Regions from separate parts of the Streptomyces sp. NPDC001406 genome, predicted to be linked through region 2. Evidence: riboswitches for the same ligand, from Rfam matches in the RefSeq annotation. Region 2 holds a riboswitch; each other region holds the start of a gene.
What was found. Region 2 has a riboswitch for cyclic di-AMP ahead of ACFY1J_RS32950 (NlpC/P60 family protein). Riboswitches for the same ligand answer to the same signal wherever they lie in the genome.
Positions count from the first base shown of each region.

Region 1 (4,355 bases), on a different contig from region 2:
CTGGCGCCCGTCTCGATGCGGCTCACCTTCGACTGGTGCCAGCCCACCAGCCGGGCCGCCTCACCGCTCGTGAGGCTCGCCCCGGTGCGCAGTGCGCGCAGTTCGGCGCCCAGTTTCCGGCGGCGCACCGCGGGACCGTTCTGCATGGGCTACTCCCTACTCCCTTCGAGCCGCCCAAATACGGTCTGCCGTCGCAGAGTTCACCGCTTCGAGCGACAGATATATGCATATCTTGGTGGATCGCCCCCGTGACACGTGCCGCAATGGCAGTCTGACGACGAAGCACCAGTCCGGGACCGTACTCGAACCATCCGGCTCCGTGCCGGACTGCGGTCCCGTGGGAAAGGGACGACGTCGTCATGGCAGACCATCTGGAAGCATCCGTCACTCTGCCGAGCGATCCCGCCTCGGTCGCCGCGGCCCGTTCCTATGTGCTGGCCACTCTCGCGGAATGGGGTCTGCCACCGGACACGGAAGTGGCCGACACGGTCCGGCTCATCGTCTCCGAACTCGCCACCAACGCCGTACAGCACACCTTCGGTCAGTCACCCACCTTCACGGTGGACCTCGTGCTCGATCGTGACGAACACCTGCGTATCGGCGTCACCGACAGCCATCCACGCTTCCCGAAGAGACTCCCCGCCGCCGTCCAGCAGGACAACGGCCGCGGCATGGTGATCATCCGCTGGCTCACCGCCGAATGCGGCGGCAAGCTACGGGTCCGGCCCACCCGCGAGGGCGGCAAGACCGTCTCGATCGAACTTCCCTGGACGGTACCCGCCCAGCCGGTCACGGCGGCCGGACAGCAGGAGCCGTAACACTCAGGCCCCCGGAATCCGATGCGCACGCCCGAACGCCCCGCGCAGCAGGGCCCGGAAGGCGTCGGCGGCCGGAGCCACCTCCTCGGCCCGGTACGCGACCGAGATCGTACGACGCAGTTCTCCCGCCCCCAGCGGGCGCACCCCGACCGGAGTGACCGCCGTCCGCGCCACCATCTCCGGTACGACGGCCACGCCGAGCCCGGCACTCACCAGCGCGCACACCACGGCGTAGCCGGGGGTCGGCACGAGCACGGACGGCGTGGCCCCCGCCTGCGCCAGGAGCGCCTCCACGCCCTGCCGGGCAGGCAGTTGCGGAGCCATGCTGACCAGCGGCTGCCCCGCAAGCCCCGACAGCGGCAGCCGGGAGGAGTCACTGCTCAGGGCATGCCCCGGGGCGGTCACCAGGACCAACTCCTCCACCAGCACCGGCTCCAGACCCACCGAGGACGGCACCGGAACCGGCTCCGCCGGGTGATACGCATGCGTCAGCGCCAGGTCCACCGCCCCGGCCGCCACCGCCGCCACGCCGGCCGGCGGATCGTAGTCCGCCACCGACAGCTCCACATCCGGATGCGCCCGGCGGAACGCGCTCAGCACCGGCGGCAGCAGATGGATCCCGGCCGTCGGAAACGTACCGAGCCGGAGTGTGCCGCCCGACAGACCGGCCAGCCGGGCCAGTTCGTGCCGGGCCCGCTCCAACTCGTCCAGCACCCGGCGGGCCCGGGCCACCAGCAGCTCGCCCGCGTCCGTCAGCCGCGCCCCGCGGTGGTGCCGGACCAGCAGCGCCGTCCCCGCCTCCCGCTCCAGCTTGGCCAGCTGCTGGGAGAGGGCGGGAGGTGTGTAGCCGAGCCGTTCGGCGGCACGCGTGATGGACCCCGCCTCCGCGACCGCGACGAGGGCGGCGAGTCGGGTGGGGTCGTACATACCGGTTGCCTGCCCAGAGGGATGTCCGAAGAATGCGAGCCCAAAGGAACGCTTAAGGCTTACCCAGGATATCCGAAATACCTGCTGAAGGCCTGTCCACGGCAGGCTGGCAGCCATGGACGGACAGCTCATCGCCTTCACCGGGATCGCCGCCGGCATGGTCGCCATGCCCGGCGCCGACTTCACCGTCGTCGTACGCAACGCACTGGTCTCCCGCCGGGCGGGCATCGCCTGTGCGCTCGGCATCGCGGGCGGGCTGCTCGTCCACACGGCTCTGGTGGCCGCGGGGGTCGCCACGGTCCTGGTCGCCGTGCCCCCGCTGTTCCGCGCTCTGCAACTGCTCGGCGGGGCGTATGTGCTGTATCTGGGCGGGCGGACGCTGTGGTCGCTGCGGCAGCCGCAAGGCGGCGACACGGACAGTGGCACGCCCTCGGCCGCGAACCCGCTGCGTCAGGGGTTCATGACCAACGCCCTCAACCCCAAGGCCTCGCTGACCTTTCTCAGCCTGCTGCCCCAGTTCGTACCGGCGGGCAGTGCCGCGCTGCCCAGGACCCTGCTGCTCGCGCTGATCGTGATCGGGCTGACCCTGGTGTGGTTCCCCACGGTGGCGCTGCTGGTGGACCGGCTCGGCCGATGGCTGCGCCGGCCGCGGGCCGCCATGGCCCTCCGGTCGGCGACCGGTGTGGCGCTGACGGTTCTCGGTGCCGCCCTGCTCCTCGAACCGCTCCTGGCGTGACACCGGGTCAGGCCGGAGCGGACCCGAGGGGGTGCCGGTGCGACAAGGCCCGCCACCCCCTCGGGCGGGTCAGCTGACCCGGCCGTACCAGACGCTCCTCGTCCAGATCCTCTGCAGCTTCACCACGTCCCCGGTCTTCGGGGCGTGCCAGATCTTCCCCTTCCCGGCGTAGATCCCCACGTGGTACACGCTGGAGCCCGAGTGGAAGAAGACGAGGTCACCGGCCTTGCGGTTCTTGGCCGAGATGTGGTGGGTCTTGTTGTACTGCTGGGCGGCCGTACGGGGCAGGGTCTTGCCCGCCTTCTTGTACGAGTACAGCGTCAGCCCGGAGCAGTCGAACCTCCGCGGCCCGGTGGCGCCCCACTTGTAGGGGGCCCCCTTCTTGGAAGCCGCGACCTGGAGTGCCTTCGTCGCCATCGTCGCGGCCGACGCGTCGGCGGCGACACCCGGAACCACGATCGAGCCGCCCACGGCGGCGATGGTGAGGGCCGAGGCCGTACCGGCCCGGGCCATGAGCGACGGGACACGATTGAGCGCAGTCATGCGCAACCCTTCGTCAGCCGCCTGTGAAGGATGACCTGTCGGATTCGGGCTGGCGAAGTTGCCCGGCCGCGTTGCCGCGGCTTCACCCCAAGGGCTGCTCGGAACGAACAAACAGACGAACGAACATCCGTTCCGGCGACCCGTCTTGCTTGGGTCCTCCACTCCTGCCGATCCACTCCTGTCGACCGGTCATCCGGGCGGCGGCAGGACTCGGCGTCCGCCCGGACCGCCCCGCCGCTGTGGCGGGGGCTTGTCGTCAGACAGGGATCTTCACTCACAGGTGTCCGAAAATCCCAATGGAATCGGGGATTTGTGGTGTTACTCACCACTCACCCGTTCGGGTGGACATCGCTGTGTTCGAGTCATGGTCGAGGGGGTCAGGTACCCCCGGACCAGCGCGGAAGCACCTCACCGTCCCCTCCGGGCAAGCGTGTTGCGCAACCTCCACGGCCTCGGAAATGGACCCGCGACTACTCCGAACAGCGGTACGTCTTTTGGGTCGTTTCAACTCCGGTGCGGACGGCAGTGCGTCAATCGGCGGCGGGGGGTGGGACGGTGACCCTCGCGGTCCGGCGCTCGCCGTCCAGCACCCGCAGTGCGCGCGCCAACGTGGCCGCGTGCAACTCCGCCTCGCCGCGCTGGTGCATGAGGGTCAGCGCGTCGCGCAACTCCGCCGCCGCACGGACGAGCGCCTGGGCGGCCCGCAGTCCGCGGTAGGTGTCCGAGTGCTGGGCCGGATTGATCCGGCCGAGCAGGTCGACCACATCGAGGTAACGGTCGATCAACTCACCCTCGGCCCGCGTCAGGGCGGGCAGTGGCGGCAACTCCGGAGGCAGCATCCGCCGGCTCACCCCGCGTCCCGAGCGGTGCGGGAGGCCTTGCGGCTGGGGATGATCCCGTCCACCAGCCCGTATTCCAGCGCGCCCGGCGCGTCCAGGATCAGATCCCGCTCCAGGTCCTCGTGGACCTGCTCGGGGCCGCGTCCTGTGTGCCGAACGAGCATTCCTTCGAGGAGGTCCCGGGTCCGGGCCAACTCCTCGGCCTGGATGACGAGGTCACTCGGTTGGCCCTGCACGGGCTCGGGCAGCGAGGGCTGCCGGATCAGCACACGCGCGCCGGGCAGCGCGAACCGCTTGCCCGGTGTCCCGGCGGCGAGCAGCACCGCGGCGGACGAGCCGGCCTGCCCCAGGCAGATCGTCTCCACGTCGCAGCCGACGTACCGCATCGTGTCGTAGATCGCCGCCATGGCGCTGAACGAGCCGCCGGGCGAGTTCACGTACAGCGAGATGTCCCGGTCCGGGTTGTCGTGTTCGAGATGCATGAACTGCGCC
Region 1 is NZ_JBIAWG010000014.1:119,958-124,312, reverse strand. Features, by position in the region: gene ACFY1J_RS31695 (helix-turn-helix domain-containing protein) at 1-146, opposite strand, end outside; gene ACFY1J_RS31690 (ATP-binding protein) at 360-818, shown strand; gene ACFY1J_RS31685 (LysR family transcriptional regulator) at 822-1,745, opposite strand; gene ACFY1J_RS31680 (LysE family translocator) at 1,861-2,481, shown strand; gene ACFY1J_RS31675 (C40 family peptidase) at 2,551-3,024, opposite strand; cyclic di-AMP (ydaO/yuaA leader) riboswitch at 3,028-3,250, opposite strand; gene ACFY1J_RS31670 (hypothetical protein) at 3,555-3,863, opposite strand; gene ACFY1J_RS31665 (ATP-dependent Clp protease proteolytic subunit) at 3,872-4,355, opposite strand, start outside.
Region 1: it holds a riboswitch for cyclic di-AMP, as region 2 does, so the genes downstream of both, ACFY1J_RS31675 (C40 family peptidase) here and ACFY1J_RS32950 (NlpC/P60 family protein) in region 2, are expected to answer to the same signal.

Region 2 (4,355 bases):
GCGCTGACCATGCTGGTCACCGGCGTGATCCTGGTCGGCCTCAACCAGGCCGACGGCCACCACATCAACGCCGTCAAGATCGGCGTGAAGCTGGCCCTGCTGATCGTGATCCTCGGGCTCGTCTATGTGAAGCGGGACGAGGAGACGGTGGACAAGCGCCTGTTCGGGCTGGTGGGCCTGCTGACCACGGCGAACATCTTCATCGCCGTGCTGTGGACGTGACCGGGCTCAGCGCACGGCCCTGAGCCCCGCGCGGGCCGACCGGACCGCACCGGCGGCGACCGCGAGCCAGACAACCACGGAGATCCACACCAGCACCTGTCCGGGCCGTTTTAGCCACGGGATGCCGAGGGCGGCCGCGACGGAGAGCGTCGCCGTCGCCGTCATCCCCATCGGGAACACCGTCGACCAGCGGCGTACGTCGAAGCGCGGCCGAGGGCGCACCACCTCGGCGGTCAGGAGCACGACGTAACAGCTCAGATCGAGGACGAGCAGCGCGAGGGCCGTGTCGCGCAGGACGCCGAGGTTGTCGTCGTCCCACAGGTACAGCCGCGCGCTGTCGGCGGAGATCAGCTTCGCGGCGGCCAGCGCCGAGATCGCGAGCGCGCCGCCCGCGATCCACTGGTCCCCGGGCCCCTCGATCACCTGCCGCACGTCGAACCTGGCCAGGGCGAACCCGTAGAGCACGAGGCCCAGCCAGAACAGCACGAGCGCCGCGTGGGCGAGCCATGCCGTGGCGGCCCAGTGCGGAGAAACGGGTGCCCAGCACGGCGGTCGCGGCGACGGCGGTGAGCGCGCCCGGCGTCCGCGCCTCGGCCACCCAGCGCCTGCGCTGCCACAGCAGCCCCACGGTGAAGTCCACGGCCGACGCCAGCCAGGCGACCGAGGCCATCGCGAGGGCGATCAGGGACAGTGCCTCGTACCCCGCCAGCTGCAGCCCGACCGACACGATGCCGGTCGCCATCACGGCGGCCCCGGCCGCCGGCGGGCGCCGCTTCCACCAGGCGCGAAGGGGTGAGGAGGCGGGCATGGGCCCGATGCTAGGGAGCCGCGCGCGCCTTGCGAGCGGGGCACGCGCGCGCGTGCCGGGAAAAACGCGCGGGTGCGGGACAGGGTCGCGTGCGCCTGCGGTTCACGACGGCCGCGGCGCTCGCATCACCACGGCTGCAGCGCTCGCGCCCCTGCCCCACGGAGGTCTCTCACGCCGGCCGCACCACGCTGTGGATGATCGACGCGCCGCCGTAGTAGATCGACTCCTCGCGGACGTAGGCGCCGGGCTTCGGGGCGTGGATCATCATGCCGTTGCCGATGTAGATGCCGACGTGGCTGATGTCGTCGTAGAAGAAGATCAGGTCGCCGGGCTCGGCATTGGTGAGCGAGACCGTGGTGCCCGCGTTGACCTGGTCCCAGGTGGTGCGCGGAAGGCTGACGCCCGCGGCCCGCCAGGCGGCCGAGGTGAGGCCGGAGCAGTCGTAGGAGTCGGGGCCGGTGGCGCCCCAGACGTACGGCTTGCCGATCTGGGCGCGGGCGAAGGCGATCGCCTTCTCCGCCTTGGTGGCGTACGTGGAGTCCGAGGTCGAGCCGGTCGAGCCCGTCGAACCCGTCGAGGTGGACGAGTCCGAGGAACCCGAGGAGCCCGAAGAACTGGACGAGCTCGAGGAGCTCGCGGCGGCGGCCTTCTTCGCCGCCTCCGCGGCCGCCTGCTTCTTGGCCAGCTCCGCGGCCTGGCGCGCGGCCTCCTCCTGCTTCTGCTTCTCGATCGCGGCGAGCCGGGCCTTCTCCTGCGCCGTCAGCTTGGACAGCAGTTCGCGCGCCGAGGAGAGCTTCTTCTGGACGGTGGCCTTGGCCGTCTTCAGCTCGTTCTGCGACTCGGTCAGCGTCTGGAGGCTCTTGGCGGCTTCCTGCCGCTTCTTCATGGTCGCCGACTGCTGTGTGATGTAGTCGTCGATCGCGCCCTTCTGCCGCGAGGTCATCCGGCCCATCAGCTGGGTCTGGTCGAAGTAGTCCTGCGGGGAGTTCGAGAGCAGGAAGGTGGCGGTGTCGGGCGCGGCGGTCCCGGTGCGGTACTGGGCGGCGGCGAACGTACCCAGTTCCTCACGCGCCTTGTTGAGCTTGTCCGTGCGCCGCGCCACGTCGTCCAGCAGGGTGTCGACGTTCTTGCGCTGCTGGCCGGACTTCTCCTTGGCCGCGTTGTACTTCTCGGTCGCCGACTCCGCCTGGCGGTAGAGGTCGTCGACCTTCTTCTCGACTTCCTCGATGCTCGGCTTGCCGTCGGCGGAGGGCGTGGCGTTGGCGGTCTGGGAGAGCAGGGCCACGGAGGTGAGCGCGGCGGTGGCGATGGCGGGGGTGCGTATTCCTGTTACCAGGGCACTCGCGGGGCGCGACTTGCGGTGCGACGCCAAGGGAGGCGACTCCTTCCATGTTCCGCCTACCGAGTTAGCTGTCGGGTTCGGGCGGGTGGTTCGGAAGGGTTGCCCTACGGCCTTTCTCCGGGTGGAGGTTGGGCCGATTCACCCCAAGGTCGGTTGGGTCCCCGGCTCCGGCTGCCGTGGCGGGCACACCGGACTCGGCGGAGGCCGCGCGGCCCGGCGACGTTCGCCGGTGGGGGTCGTACGGCCCGCCCGAGACGGTAGCCAACTGGTGTGGCCCGTGTGAAGGTTGATGGGCGATATGCCCGATACATTTTTGTGACCTGATGCAGAATTCCGCCCGTGTGACAGCATGCCTCCGGAGCGTGAGACAGTTGTCCGGCTCATGCATCGGGAAGATCCCCCCGCGCGCGGGGCCGGTCCTGTTTCCGGGGCGGCGGCCGTTTGTCGGTGGGGCGCCCTAGACTCGGAGAGCGATGAGCAGCCTCTTTGACGACAGCTTCCTGGCGGACCTCCAGACCCCTCACGGGCGCGAGGAGGAGCCCCCGCCGCCCGAGGACGATCACGCTCCGGAGTCGGTTCCGGACGATCTGTTCGGCGGGAAGTTCGACGTGCCGCCGGACCGGGACGACTACTACCGCGACGGCGCCCCGCGCCCGGTGATCGACGCAGCGGCGCTGCTGGAGGGGCTGAACGAGAACCAGCGCGCGGCCGTCGTGCACGCCGGTTCCCCCCTGCTCATCGTGGCCGGCGCCGGCTCCGGCAAGACCCGTGTGCTCACGCACCGCATCGCCCACCTGCTGGCCGAGCGGAACGTGCACCCGGGGCAGATCCTCGCGATCACCTTCACCAACAAGGCCGCGGGCGAGATGAAGGAGCGCGTCGAGCACCTCGTCGGCCCGCGCGCGAACGCGATGTGGGTGATGACCTTCCACAGCGCGTGTGTGCGCATCCTGCGCCGCGAGAGCAAGAAGCTCGGCTTCACCTCGTCGTTCTCGATCTACGACGCCGCCGACAGCAAGCGCCTGATGGCCCTGGTCTGCCGCGACCTGGAGCTCGATCCCAAGCGCTTCCCGCCGAAGTCCTTCAGCGCCAAGATCTCGAACCTGAAGAACGAGCTGATCGACGAGGAGGACTTCGCCGCCCGAGCCACCGACGGCTTCGAGAAGACCCTCGCCCAGGCCTACGCCATGTACCAGTCGCGGCTGCGCGAGGCGAACGCCCTCGACTTCGACGACCTGATCATGACGACGGTCAACCTGCTGCGCGCCTTCCCGGACGTTGCCGAGCACTACCGCCGCCGCTTCCGCCACGTCCTCGTCGACGAGTACCAGGACACCAACCACGCCCAGTACGCCCTCGTGCGCGAGCTCGTCGGCACCGCCGGGCACCCGGTGGACGTACCGCCGAGCGAGCACGACCTCCAGCCCGCCGAGCTGTGCGTCGTGGGTGACGCCGACCAGTCCATCTACGCCTTCCGCGGCGCGACGATCCGCAACATCCTCCAGTTCGAGGAGGACTACCCGAACGCGACGACGATCCTCCTGGAGCAGAACTACCGCTCCACCCAGACGATCCTCTCCGCCGCAAACGCGGTCATCGAGCGCAACGAGTCCCGCCGCCCCAAGAACCTGTGGACCAACGCGGGCGCGGGTGCGCGGATCACCGGCTATGTCGCCGACACCGAGCACGACGAGGCACAGTTCGTCGCCGACGAGATAGACCGTCTCACGGACGCGGGCGAGGCGAAGGCGGGCGACGTCGCCGTCTTCTACCGCACCAACGCCCAGTCCCGTGTCTTCGAAGAGGTCTTCATCCGCGTCGGCCTGCCCTACAAGGTCGTCGGCGGCGTCCGCTTCTACGAGCGCAAGGAGGTCCGGGACGTCCTGGCCTACCTGCGTGTCCTGGCCAACCCGGAGGACTCCGTGCCGCTGCGCCGGATCCTCAACGTCCCCAAGCGCGGTATCGGCGAGCGTGCCGAGGCGA
Region 2 is NZ_JBIAWG010000015.1:108,903-113,257, reverse strand. Features, by position in the region: gene ACFY1J_RS32960 (hypothetical protein) at 1-222, shown strand, start outside; gene ACFY1J_RS32955 (hypothetical protein) at 229-708, opposite strand; gene ACFY1J_RS32950 (NlpC/P60 family protein) at 1,200-2,402, opposite strand; cyclic di-AMP (ydaO/yuaA leader) riboswitch at 2,411-2,582, opposite strand; gene pcrA (DNA helicase PcrA) at 2,846-4,355, shown strand, end outside.

Region 3 (4,355 bases), on a different contig from region 2:
TCCAGGAGGTGGAGCGGCTGGTCGGCGCGGACGTCTCCGACGGCAGCCCGCTCCTCACGGTCCGCACCCTCGCCGGCGCCACCCAGGGGCTCACCGCCGACCATGTCGTCGCGGCCACCGGCTACCGCGTGAACGTCGCGGCCATGGACTTCCTGGGCCATGAGCTGCGCACCCGCCTCGCGGTCAGCCGCGGCACCCCGAAGCTCGGCGCCGGCTTTGTCTCCTCGGTCCCCGGCCTCTACTTCACCGGCCTCCCGGCCGCCGGGTCCTACGGCCCGGTGATGCGCTTCGTCTGCGGCACCGAGTTCGCCTCCCCGCGGCTGGCCAAGCACCTGGCGGCGGCGCACGGCTGAGCGCAGGGGCGGGCGGCTACCCCTCCTCGGCCGCCCGCTGCCACGCCAGGAACTCCTCGATCAGCTCAGGGGGGTTGGCCGCCTCGGTGGCCTCGATCTCCCACTCGGGACAGTCCATGTCGAAGACGACGACGGGCAGCCGACGGCCGAAGAGCCGCTCGATCTCCCCGCTTTCGTGCAGATGGCGGGCGAGATCGATACATGCGTCGGCGAAATGCAGCCCGAGCAGATCGCGCTTGGCCTCGACGTCGCCCTCTTCGTCGGCGTCCCGGTCTCCCTCCTCGTCGTCCCGGTCGCCGTCGAACCAGAGGCCGAGTTCCTTGACCTCCTCCACGTACAGCGGTGCGCCGGCCGGGTCCTCGGGGACGTTGCCGAGCATCTCGAAGCCGTCCAGGAGCCAGCAGGCGTAGTGCCAGCGGGCCTCGCCCAGGTCCCCGTGACGCTTCTCCAGCTCGTACTGGCTCTCGGTGTTGTAGCCGATGGCCACATAGGGGTGGCGCTCGTCGTAGTCGATGCGCCAGATACGGAAGGAGAGGGCGTAGATCTCGGGCCTCAACTCCTCGGGGAAGCGCGCGAGAACGGCGGGCGCCGCCTTGCGCAGATACCTCCGGAAGACTTCCCGCCGGTCCGTCACCACATCCGCCCCCGTTTCCTCAGCTCCCTCGGCGCAATGACAGCAACCTAACGCGCACCACTGACGATGGCGGGTGGCGGCATCTCCGCGCGGACCGCGTGGGGTTGAGAACAACGGCTGGGACGGGGGTGAGTCGCAGCGGCATGTTGTCCGTATTCTCTGATCATGGCCGCTCCCCCCGCTTATTCACTCGTCGCCACCGACCTGGACGGAACGCTGCTCCGCGGCGACGACACCCTCTCCGACCGCTCCCGCGCGGCCCTCGCGCGGACGGTGGAGGCCGGTGCGCAGCATCTCGTGGTGACGGGGCGCCCGGCGCCGAGAGTGCGGCCGCTGCTCGACGAACTCGGCAGCAGGGGGCTCGCGGTGTGCGGACAGGGCGCGCAGTTGTACGACGCCGGCGCGGACCGTCTGCTGTGGTCGGTCACCCTGGACCGGGAGTTGGCCGAGACCGCGCTCGGCAAGATCGAGGCCGAGGTGGGTCAGGTGTACGTGGCCGTCGACCAGGACGGGGTGGACGGGCTCACGCTCATCGAGCCGGGGTATCTGATGCCGCACCCGACCCTGCCCGCCGTACGGGTCCCGCGGCGCGACGATCTGTGGTGCGAACCCATCAGCAAGGTCCTGCTCCGCCATCACGCCCTGTCCGACGACGAGTTGGCGGCGATCGCCCGTGACGTCGTGGGTTCGCTGGCGACGGTCACCATGTCCGGGCCGGGGACCGTCGAGCTCCAGCCGTGCGGTATCACGAAGGCGACCGGACTGGCGCTGGCCGCCGAACACCTGGGGCTGAGTGCCCGGCAGGCCATCGCCTTCGGGGACATGCCCAACGACATCCCGATGTTCGACTGGGCCGCCCGTGGTGTGGCGATGGCCAACGCCCATCCCGAACTCAAGGCGGTGGCCGACGAGATCACCTTGTCGAACGAGGACGATGGCATCGCCGTCGTCCTCGAAAGACTCTTTGCCTAGCTCTCCCGTTGCGGGGGAGGGAGAGGGAGATCCGTCAGCACGCGCCCCGTGGCGTCCGTCAGTACGCGCCGAAGACGTTGTCCATCGAGCCGTACCGCGCGGCCGCGTAGTTGCAGGCGGCGGTGATGTTCGCGACCGGGTCGTAGATGTCGAACGACGTTCCGACCACGTGGTACGCGTTGAACGTCGGGTCGATGACCTGGAGCAGGCCCTTGGACGGGATGCCCTTGGCCGCGTTGGAGTCCCACAGGTTGATGGCCCGCGGGTTGCCCGACGACTCACGCATGATGTTGCGGTAGATGCCGTTGTACGTGCCCGGAATGTGCCTTTCCTTCATGATGGCGAGGGACTCGCGGATCCAGCCGTCGAGGTTGTTCGGGTAGCCGGCCAGGGTCGTTTCGGCCGCGGCGGGCGTGGTGGCGGGGGCGGCCGAGGCCGTGGTCGCGCCGATGAGCGGGAGGGCGAGCACCGCGGCGCCGGTGCCGGCGACGGCGAGCTTGCGGACGAGGCGGGTGGTGCGGCGGGGCTGAGCGGCAGCGGCCATGGGGGATTTCCTCTCCGTCGCCTGCGAGGTGAGCTGTCGGGTTCGGACGGGGAGGTGCCCGGCCGTGCCGCCCTGAGGCTGCGCGACTTCACCCCGAGCCGTTCCGTGCGACATGTGTCGTCCGGTCCGGCGGCCTACCTGGGTTCCCCCGCTCCTGCCTACGCGAAATGAGTTCGTCGATGGGTTACGTCCGGCGGCGGCAGGATTCGGCGTCCGCCTGACTGGCCGGAAGCTATGCGAGAGCACATGTCGGGAACAAGTACCTGATTCACAGAACGCACCAATTGACCTTGGGTTGAGGCGTATGGGGCACTTGATCCTTTGCGGTTGCACAGCCTCAACTGGCCGACAGGAAAAGGGCAAACGGGTGTTTGGCCGGATGTGGGGCGACATAAGGCGGCGTGACCCAACTCACGGAATAACATTCACGGCAAATCAGACATGCAGGTCACAGGGGGTTCGCGGGGGTCCGCGGGGCGCGCTTCTCCCACGTCCGGTCCGTGTGTATCGGGGACCGTGCGAGAACGGGGGCGCCCCGGAGCCGGTGCGTGACGCTCGTCACGTGGGGTGAGGGTCGGAGCGGCTCGCCGACCCGGCGGGCGGGGAAGGGTGCCGTAGGCCGTGGCCGGGGGGCGGGAGTCGAGGGCGTACGCGCGCGGGAGCGGCTGGTCCAGGGGGTCCGCCGGGGCGGAGGCACCGTCGGACGGGGTGCCGTCCCTGAGCCGGTGGTCCCACCGGCGCAGGGTCTCCTGGAGGAAGCCGATCGCCGGGCCGGCCGGCCGCGGTCGGGGTATTCGTGCGGTCAGGGGCCGACGATGCCGCGGACGCGGTCGCGCGGAAGGTGTTCGACCGGACGGAGGACCGTGTCGTGGTACGGGTCGTGCCGGCCGCCCACCGCGAGCACGGCGGCCCTGATCGTGTCGTACTCCTCGCGGGCCGAGGCGCTCCAGCCACATGCCCCGCCAGGCGTAGCCGTGGCCCGCTCACCAGGGTTCGTCCGGCAGGGGCCGCCATACGCGCGCGTACAGCCGTGTCCTGTCGGGCAGGGGGATGCGGATGTCGTCGTGCGTGGTCTCGTAGGGGGAGGACGTACGGATGTGTATGGGTGGTGCCCCGTGGCGCCGGCTGACCGGGTACATGCGGGTATATAGGGACAAGCAGTGTCACATCATGATGAGTCGATAAAAATCAATCCTTATCAACTGATCAAAAACATACCGGTCGTGATCCGATACCGCCTGGGCTGTAACGGTGGGCGCTATCGGTGATCGAAACCTGACCGGATACGCTGACTTGAGTGATGGCAGCGACCTATCGACAAACCGTGTAATCGCCAGCAGACACCAGCAGACAGGAGACCCCACGTGACCGTCGTCGGGCCGTTCGGGCTGAGCGTGCGGGACCAGGCTCTGGAAGCCGATGTCCAGGCCGGATTGGCGGCTGTCGAGGAAGGCTTGCTCGAAGCCACCAAGAGTGAGGTCCCGTTCATCACGGAGGCCGCCCAGCACCTGGTGAGGGCGGGCGGGAAGCGGTTCCGGCCGCTGCTCGTGATGCTCGCGGCCCAGTTCGGCGACCCGTACGCGCCGGGTGTCGTGCCCTCGGCCGTCGTCGTCGAGCTGACGCACCTCGCGACGCTGTACCACGACGACGTGATGGACGAGGCCGCGGTGCGCCGCGGTGTCGAGAGCGCGAACACCCGTTGGGGCAACTCGGTCGCCGTTCTCACGGGTGACTTCCTGTTCGCCCGTGCCTCGCAGATCCTCGCCGATCTCGGTCCCGAGGCGGTGCGGGTCCAGGCCCTCGCGTTCGAGCGGCTGGTCACCGGGCAGATCCTGGAGACCGCGGGGCCCTC
Region 3 is NZ_JBIAWG010000019.1:177,223-181,577, forward strand. Features, by position in the region: gene ACFY1J_RS37585 (FAD-dependent oxidoreductase) at 1-353, shown strand, start outside; gene ACFY1J_RS37590 (hypothetical protein) at 370-987, opposite strand; gene ACFY1J_RS37595 (HAD family hydrolase) at 1,153-1,959, shown strand; gene ACFY1J_RS37600 (transglycosylase SLT domain-containing protein) at 2,018-2,503, opposite strand; cyclic di-AMP (ydaO/yuaA leader) riboswitch at 2,509-2,692, opposite strand; gene ACFY1J_RS37605 (hypothetical protein) at 3,487-3,642, opposite strand; gene ACFY1J_RS37610 (polyprenyl synthetase family protein) at 3,868-4,355, shown strand, end outside.
Region 3: it holds a riboswitch for cyclic di-AMP, as region 2 does, so the genes downstream of both, ACFY1J_RS37600 (transglycosylase SLT domain-containing protein) here and ACFY1J_RS32950 (NlpC/P60 family protein) in region 2, are expected to answer to the same signal.

Region 4 (4,355 bases), on a different contig from region 2:
CCTGAACAGTGAAGGGCAGCATCACATGGCTGAGCGCCGCGTCAACGTCGGCTGGGCCGAGGGCCTCCACGCCCGCCCCGCCTCCATCTTCGTCCGGGCCGCCACGGCCTCCGGCATCCCCGTGACGATCGCCAAGGCCGACGGCAACCCCGTCAACGCGGCCTCCATGCTGGCCGTCCTCGGGCTGGGCGCCCAGGGCGGCGAGGAGATCGTCCTCGCCTCCGACGCCGAGGGTGCGGACGCCGCCCTCGACCGTCTCGCGAAGCTCGTCGCCGAGGGCCTGGAGGAACTGCCCGAGACCGTCTGAGCCACCGCGCCGAACGCCGGAGCCGCGTCAGCCCTTTCGGGCGGCGCGGCTTCGCCGTATTCTCATGGAAATTCCGGGCGCGCGGAAATCAGGGCAGCGGAAATGCACCTCCGCCGAATATACCTTCTTTGTATACGGCGCCCGTGTTAATGCCGCAGGCCCGACATGTTTACGGCATGTTGCGAAGTCCTCACACGGTCCGGACGGTCCCCGCCGCCGGGAAAGCGCAATCGGTGCGCGGATGTCGCGCGCTCGGTGTGCAGCGCAGTGATCGCCCGTGCGCGCTCGCCGTCGCCGCGCGCCACCGCGTCCACGATGGCGCCGTGCTCCGTCCAGGACTCCACCGGGTTGGCGGGCGCCTCCACCGTGTACATCCAAGCGATCTTGTGCCGCAGCTGGGTCAGCATCGAGGTCAGGGCGTGACTGCCGGAGGCCTGCGCGAGCGTCTCGTGGAACCAGCCGCCCAGGGAGCGCAGATCCTCGCTGTTGCCCCGCCTGGCCCGCTCCTGGCCCAGCCTCACCAGGCCGCGCAGCACCTTGAGATGGGCCTCGGTGCGCCGCTGCGCGGCCCGGGACGCGCCGAGCGGCTCCAGCAGCATGCGCATCTCCAGCAGGTCGGCGGCCTCCTGCTCGGTCGGTTCGGCGACGCACGCGCCCGCGTGCCGCCGGGTCACCACGAAGCCCTCGGCCTCCAGGGTGCGCAGCGCCTCGCGGACGGGGACGCGCGAGACGCCGTAGCGGCGCGCGAGGAGTTCCTCGGTGAGCCGGCCGCCGCGCTCGTAGACACCGGCGACGATGTCGTCCCTGATCGCCGTGCATACCGAGCTCGCCGGAATACGCATGACCGACCTCCGCTTTAATCCCCGTGAAACGTCGCCGATTGACGTGTGTTCCGTGACTCTATTGCAATCAACGGGAATTTCCGATGGCGAGCCGGAATCCATGGATATTTTTTGGACAGCGGGGCGGCCGAAACGGCGAAAGCCCCGGCTCGGGGAGCCGGGGCTTCGGGAAGCGGTGCGCGGTGCCGTCAGACGTTCACGCCGTGCTTGCGGAGGTAGGCGACGGGGTCGACGTCCGAGCCGTACTCCGGGGTCGTCCGGGCCTCGAAGTGGAGGTGCGGCCCGGTGACGTTGCCGGTCGCGCCGGAGAGGCCTATCTGCTGGCCGGGGAGGACCTTCTGGCCCACGGAGACGCCGATGGACGACAGATGGCCGTACTGGGTGTACATGCCGTCCGCCATCCGGATCACGATCTGGTTGCCGTACGACCCGCCCCAGCCGGTCGACACGACCGTGCCGGAGCCCACCGCGTGCACGGTGGTGCCGCTGGAGGCGTGGAAGTCGATGCCGGTGTGGGAGCCGGAGGACCACAGGGATCCGCCGGTCTTGTAGCCGGTGGAGACATACGAGTTCGCGATCGGGGCCACGAACGCGTTGAGCCGCTTGCGCTCGGCCTCGCGGGCGGCGCGCGCCTTGGCCTCGCGCTCCTTCTCCGCCAGGGCGACGGCCTTCTTGCGCGCGGCCTCCTCGGCCGCCTTCTGCTCGGCGGCCTGCTCCTGGGCCGCGGCCTGGGCATCGATCTGCTCGGCGACCGAGTCGCCCATGGTGATGACCGGCGTGAGACCGGTGTCTGCGGGGGCGGGCTCGGCGGCGAGGGCCGGAGAGGCCGCGAGGGTGCCGACGGCACCGGTGGTGGCGAGGGCCGCGACGCCCGCCGCGCGGGCGGTGGTGCGGCGCATCCGGCCGGGACGGCGGTGCTTCCCGGTGGCGCTGGTGAACGCCATGTAGTGGCTGGTCCTTTCCTTCCCTCTCGCCTACCGGGTTAGCTGACGGGTTCGGAGCAGGAAGGTCTCCTACGGACCCCCTCGCGGCACGCGCGGGTGTCCGATTCACCCCAGGGACTGCGTGGGTCCCCGGCTCCCCTGGCTCGCGCCGTACGGGGACTCGGCGATGACTGTCCGGTGCCGCGGGTGCGGCGCACTGCCCGACGAACAGCCTGGACGACGCTATGCGGGCGGTCTTTCGATCCCCAAACCGAAGCCGGATTTTGTAGCGCATCCCACAGGGCAGACAGGCAACCTCCGCCCCAATTCGGACATCTTGGAGAAACGTTCGTGGGTCCTGACGGCCCGTCGGCCGACAGGACCCACGCGCGCGTGCCTCTACTCGGCCGGGACGACGGTGACTTCGCCGATGCCGAGAGCCTCGACCGGCTCCTTGATCTGGGCGGCGTCACCCACCAGGACCGTCACCAGACGGTCCACCGGGAAGGCGTTGACCACCGCGGCGGTGGCCTCCACGGTGCCGGTGGCGGCGAGCTGCCGGTACAGCGTCGCCTGGTAGTCGTCCGGCAGAAACTGCTCGACCTGGTCGGCCAGCGTGCTCGCCACGGCCGCCGCTGTCTCGTACTTCAGCGGCGCGACCCCCACGAGGTTCTGCACGGCGACGTCGCGCTCGGCGTCGGTGAGGCCCTCCCCGGCGAGCTTGCGCAGCACCGCCCACAGGTCCTGCAGCGCGGGACCGGTGTTCGGCGTGTCCACGGAGCCGCTGATGGCGAGCAGCGAGGCGCCCGTGCCGTCCGGGGCGGACCTGAGGACCTGCCCGAACGAGCGCACACCGTAGGTGTAGCCCTTCTCCTCGCGCAGGACGCGGTCCAGGCGGGAGGTGAGGGTGCCGCCGAGGCAGTACGTGCCGAGCACCTGGGCGGCCCACACGCGGTCGTGCCGGTCCGCGCCGACCCGGCCGATGAGCAACTGCGTCTGGACGGCTCCGGGGCGGTCCACGATGACGACCCGGCCGGTGTCGTCGGCGGTCACCGGCGGCACGGGCCGCGGCTGCGCCGAGGAGCCGTTCCACTCGCCCAGGGTCTCGCCGAGCAGCGCGTCCAGGTCGATGCCGGTGAGGTCGCCGACGACCACGGCGGTGGCCGTGGCGGGCCGCACGTGCCGGTCGTAGAAGCCGCGGACGGCCGCCGCGTCGATCTTCTCGACCGTCTCCTCGGTGCCCTGGCGCGGGCGCGACATGCGCGCGGTCGCCGGGAACAGCTCCTTCGAGAGCTCCTTGGCGGCACGACGGGAGGGGTTCGCCAGCTCGTGCGGGATCTCGTCGAGACGGTTGCGCACCAGCCGGTCCACCTCGCTCTCGTCGAACGCGGGTGCCCTGAGGGCGTCGGCGAGCAGGCCGAGGGCCTTGCCGAGGCGGGAGGCGGGGACCTCCAGGCTCAGCCGGACGCCCGGATGGTCGGCGTGCGCGTCCAGGGTCGCGCCGCAGCGCTCCAGCTCGGCGGCGAACTCCTCGGCGGAGTGTTTGTCGGTGCCTTCGGAGAAGGCCCGCGCCATGATCGTGGCGACACCGTCGAAACCGGCCGGCTCGGCGTCCAGCGGCGCGTCCAGGAGCACCTCGACGGCGACGACCTGCTGGCCGGGGCGGTGGCAGCGCAGAACGGTCAGGCCGTTCTCCAGCGTGCCGCGCTCGGGGGCCGGGAAGGCCCACGGCTTCGCCTCGCCCGCACGGGGCTGGGGGTGGAACTCCATCGCGGCGAGCTCGGTCACTTGGCCGCCTCCTCGTCCTCGTTCTGGTCGGCGGTGGACGCCTCCACGGTGGCTTCCGACTCCGGGTCCTCGGGGAAGTCCTCGTCCTGGGTGTGCTCCGCGGACTCGGCGGAGAGCGGCTCGTAGACGAGCACCGCGCGGTTGTCCGGGCGCAGACGGGCCTTGGCCACCTCCTGGACCTCCTCCGGCGTCACCTCCAGGACGCGCTGGACGGCGGTCAGGGCGAGCTGCGGGTCGCCGAACAGGACCGCGAACCGGCACAGTTCGTCGGCGCGGCCGGCGACCGTGCCGAGCCGGTCCAGCCACTCGCGCTCCAACTGGGCCTGGGCGCGCTCCATTTCCTCGGGGGTGGGGCCCTCCTGAGCGAAGCGGGCGAGTTCCTCGTCGATTGCGGTCTCGATGACCGGCACCTCGACGTCGCCGGAGGTCTTCACGTCCAGCCAGCCCAGGGAGGGCGCCCCGGCCAGCCGCAGCAGGCCGAACCCGGCCGCGACG
Region 4 is NZ_JBIAWG010000002.1:122,761-127,115, reverse strand. Features, by position in the region: gene ACFY1J_RS04650 (HPr family phosphocarrier protein) at 26-307, shown strand; gene ACFY1J_RS04645 (GntR family transcriptional regulator) at 454-1,149, opposite strand; gene ACFY1J_RS04640 (M23 family metallopeptidase) at 1,338-2,093, opposite strand; cyclic di-AMP (ydaO/yuaA leader) riboswitch at 2,106-2,269, opposite strand; gene ACFY1J_RS04635 (M16 family metallopeptidase) at 2,472-3,860, opposite strand; gene ACFY1J_RS04630 (M16 family metallopeptidase) at 3,857-4,355, opposite strand, start outside.
Region 4: it holds a riboswitch for cyclic di-AMP, as region 2 does, so the genes downstream of both, ACFY1J_RS04640 (M23 family metallopeptidase) here and ACFY1J_RS32950 (NlpC/P60 family protein) in region 2, are expected to answer to the same signal.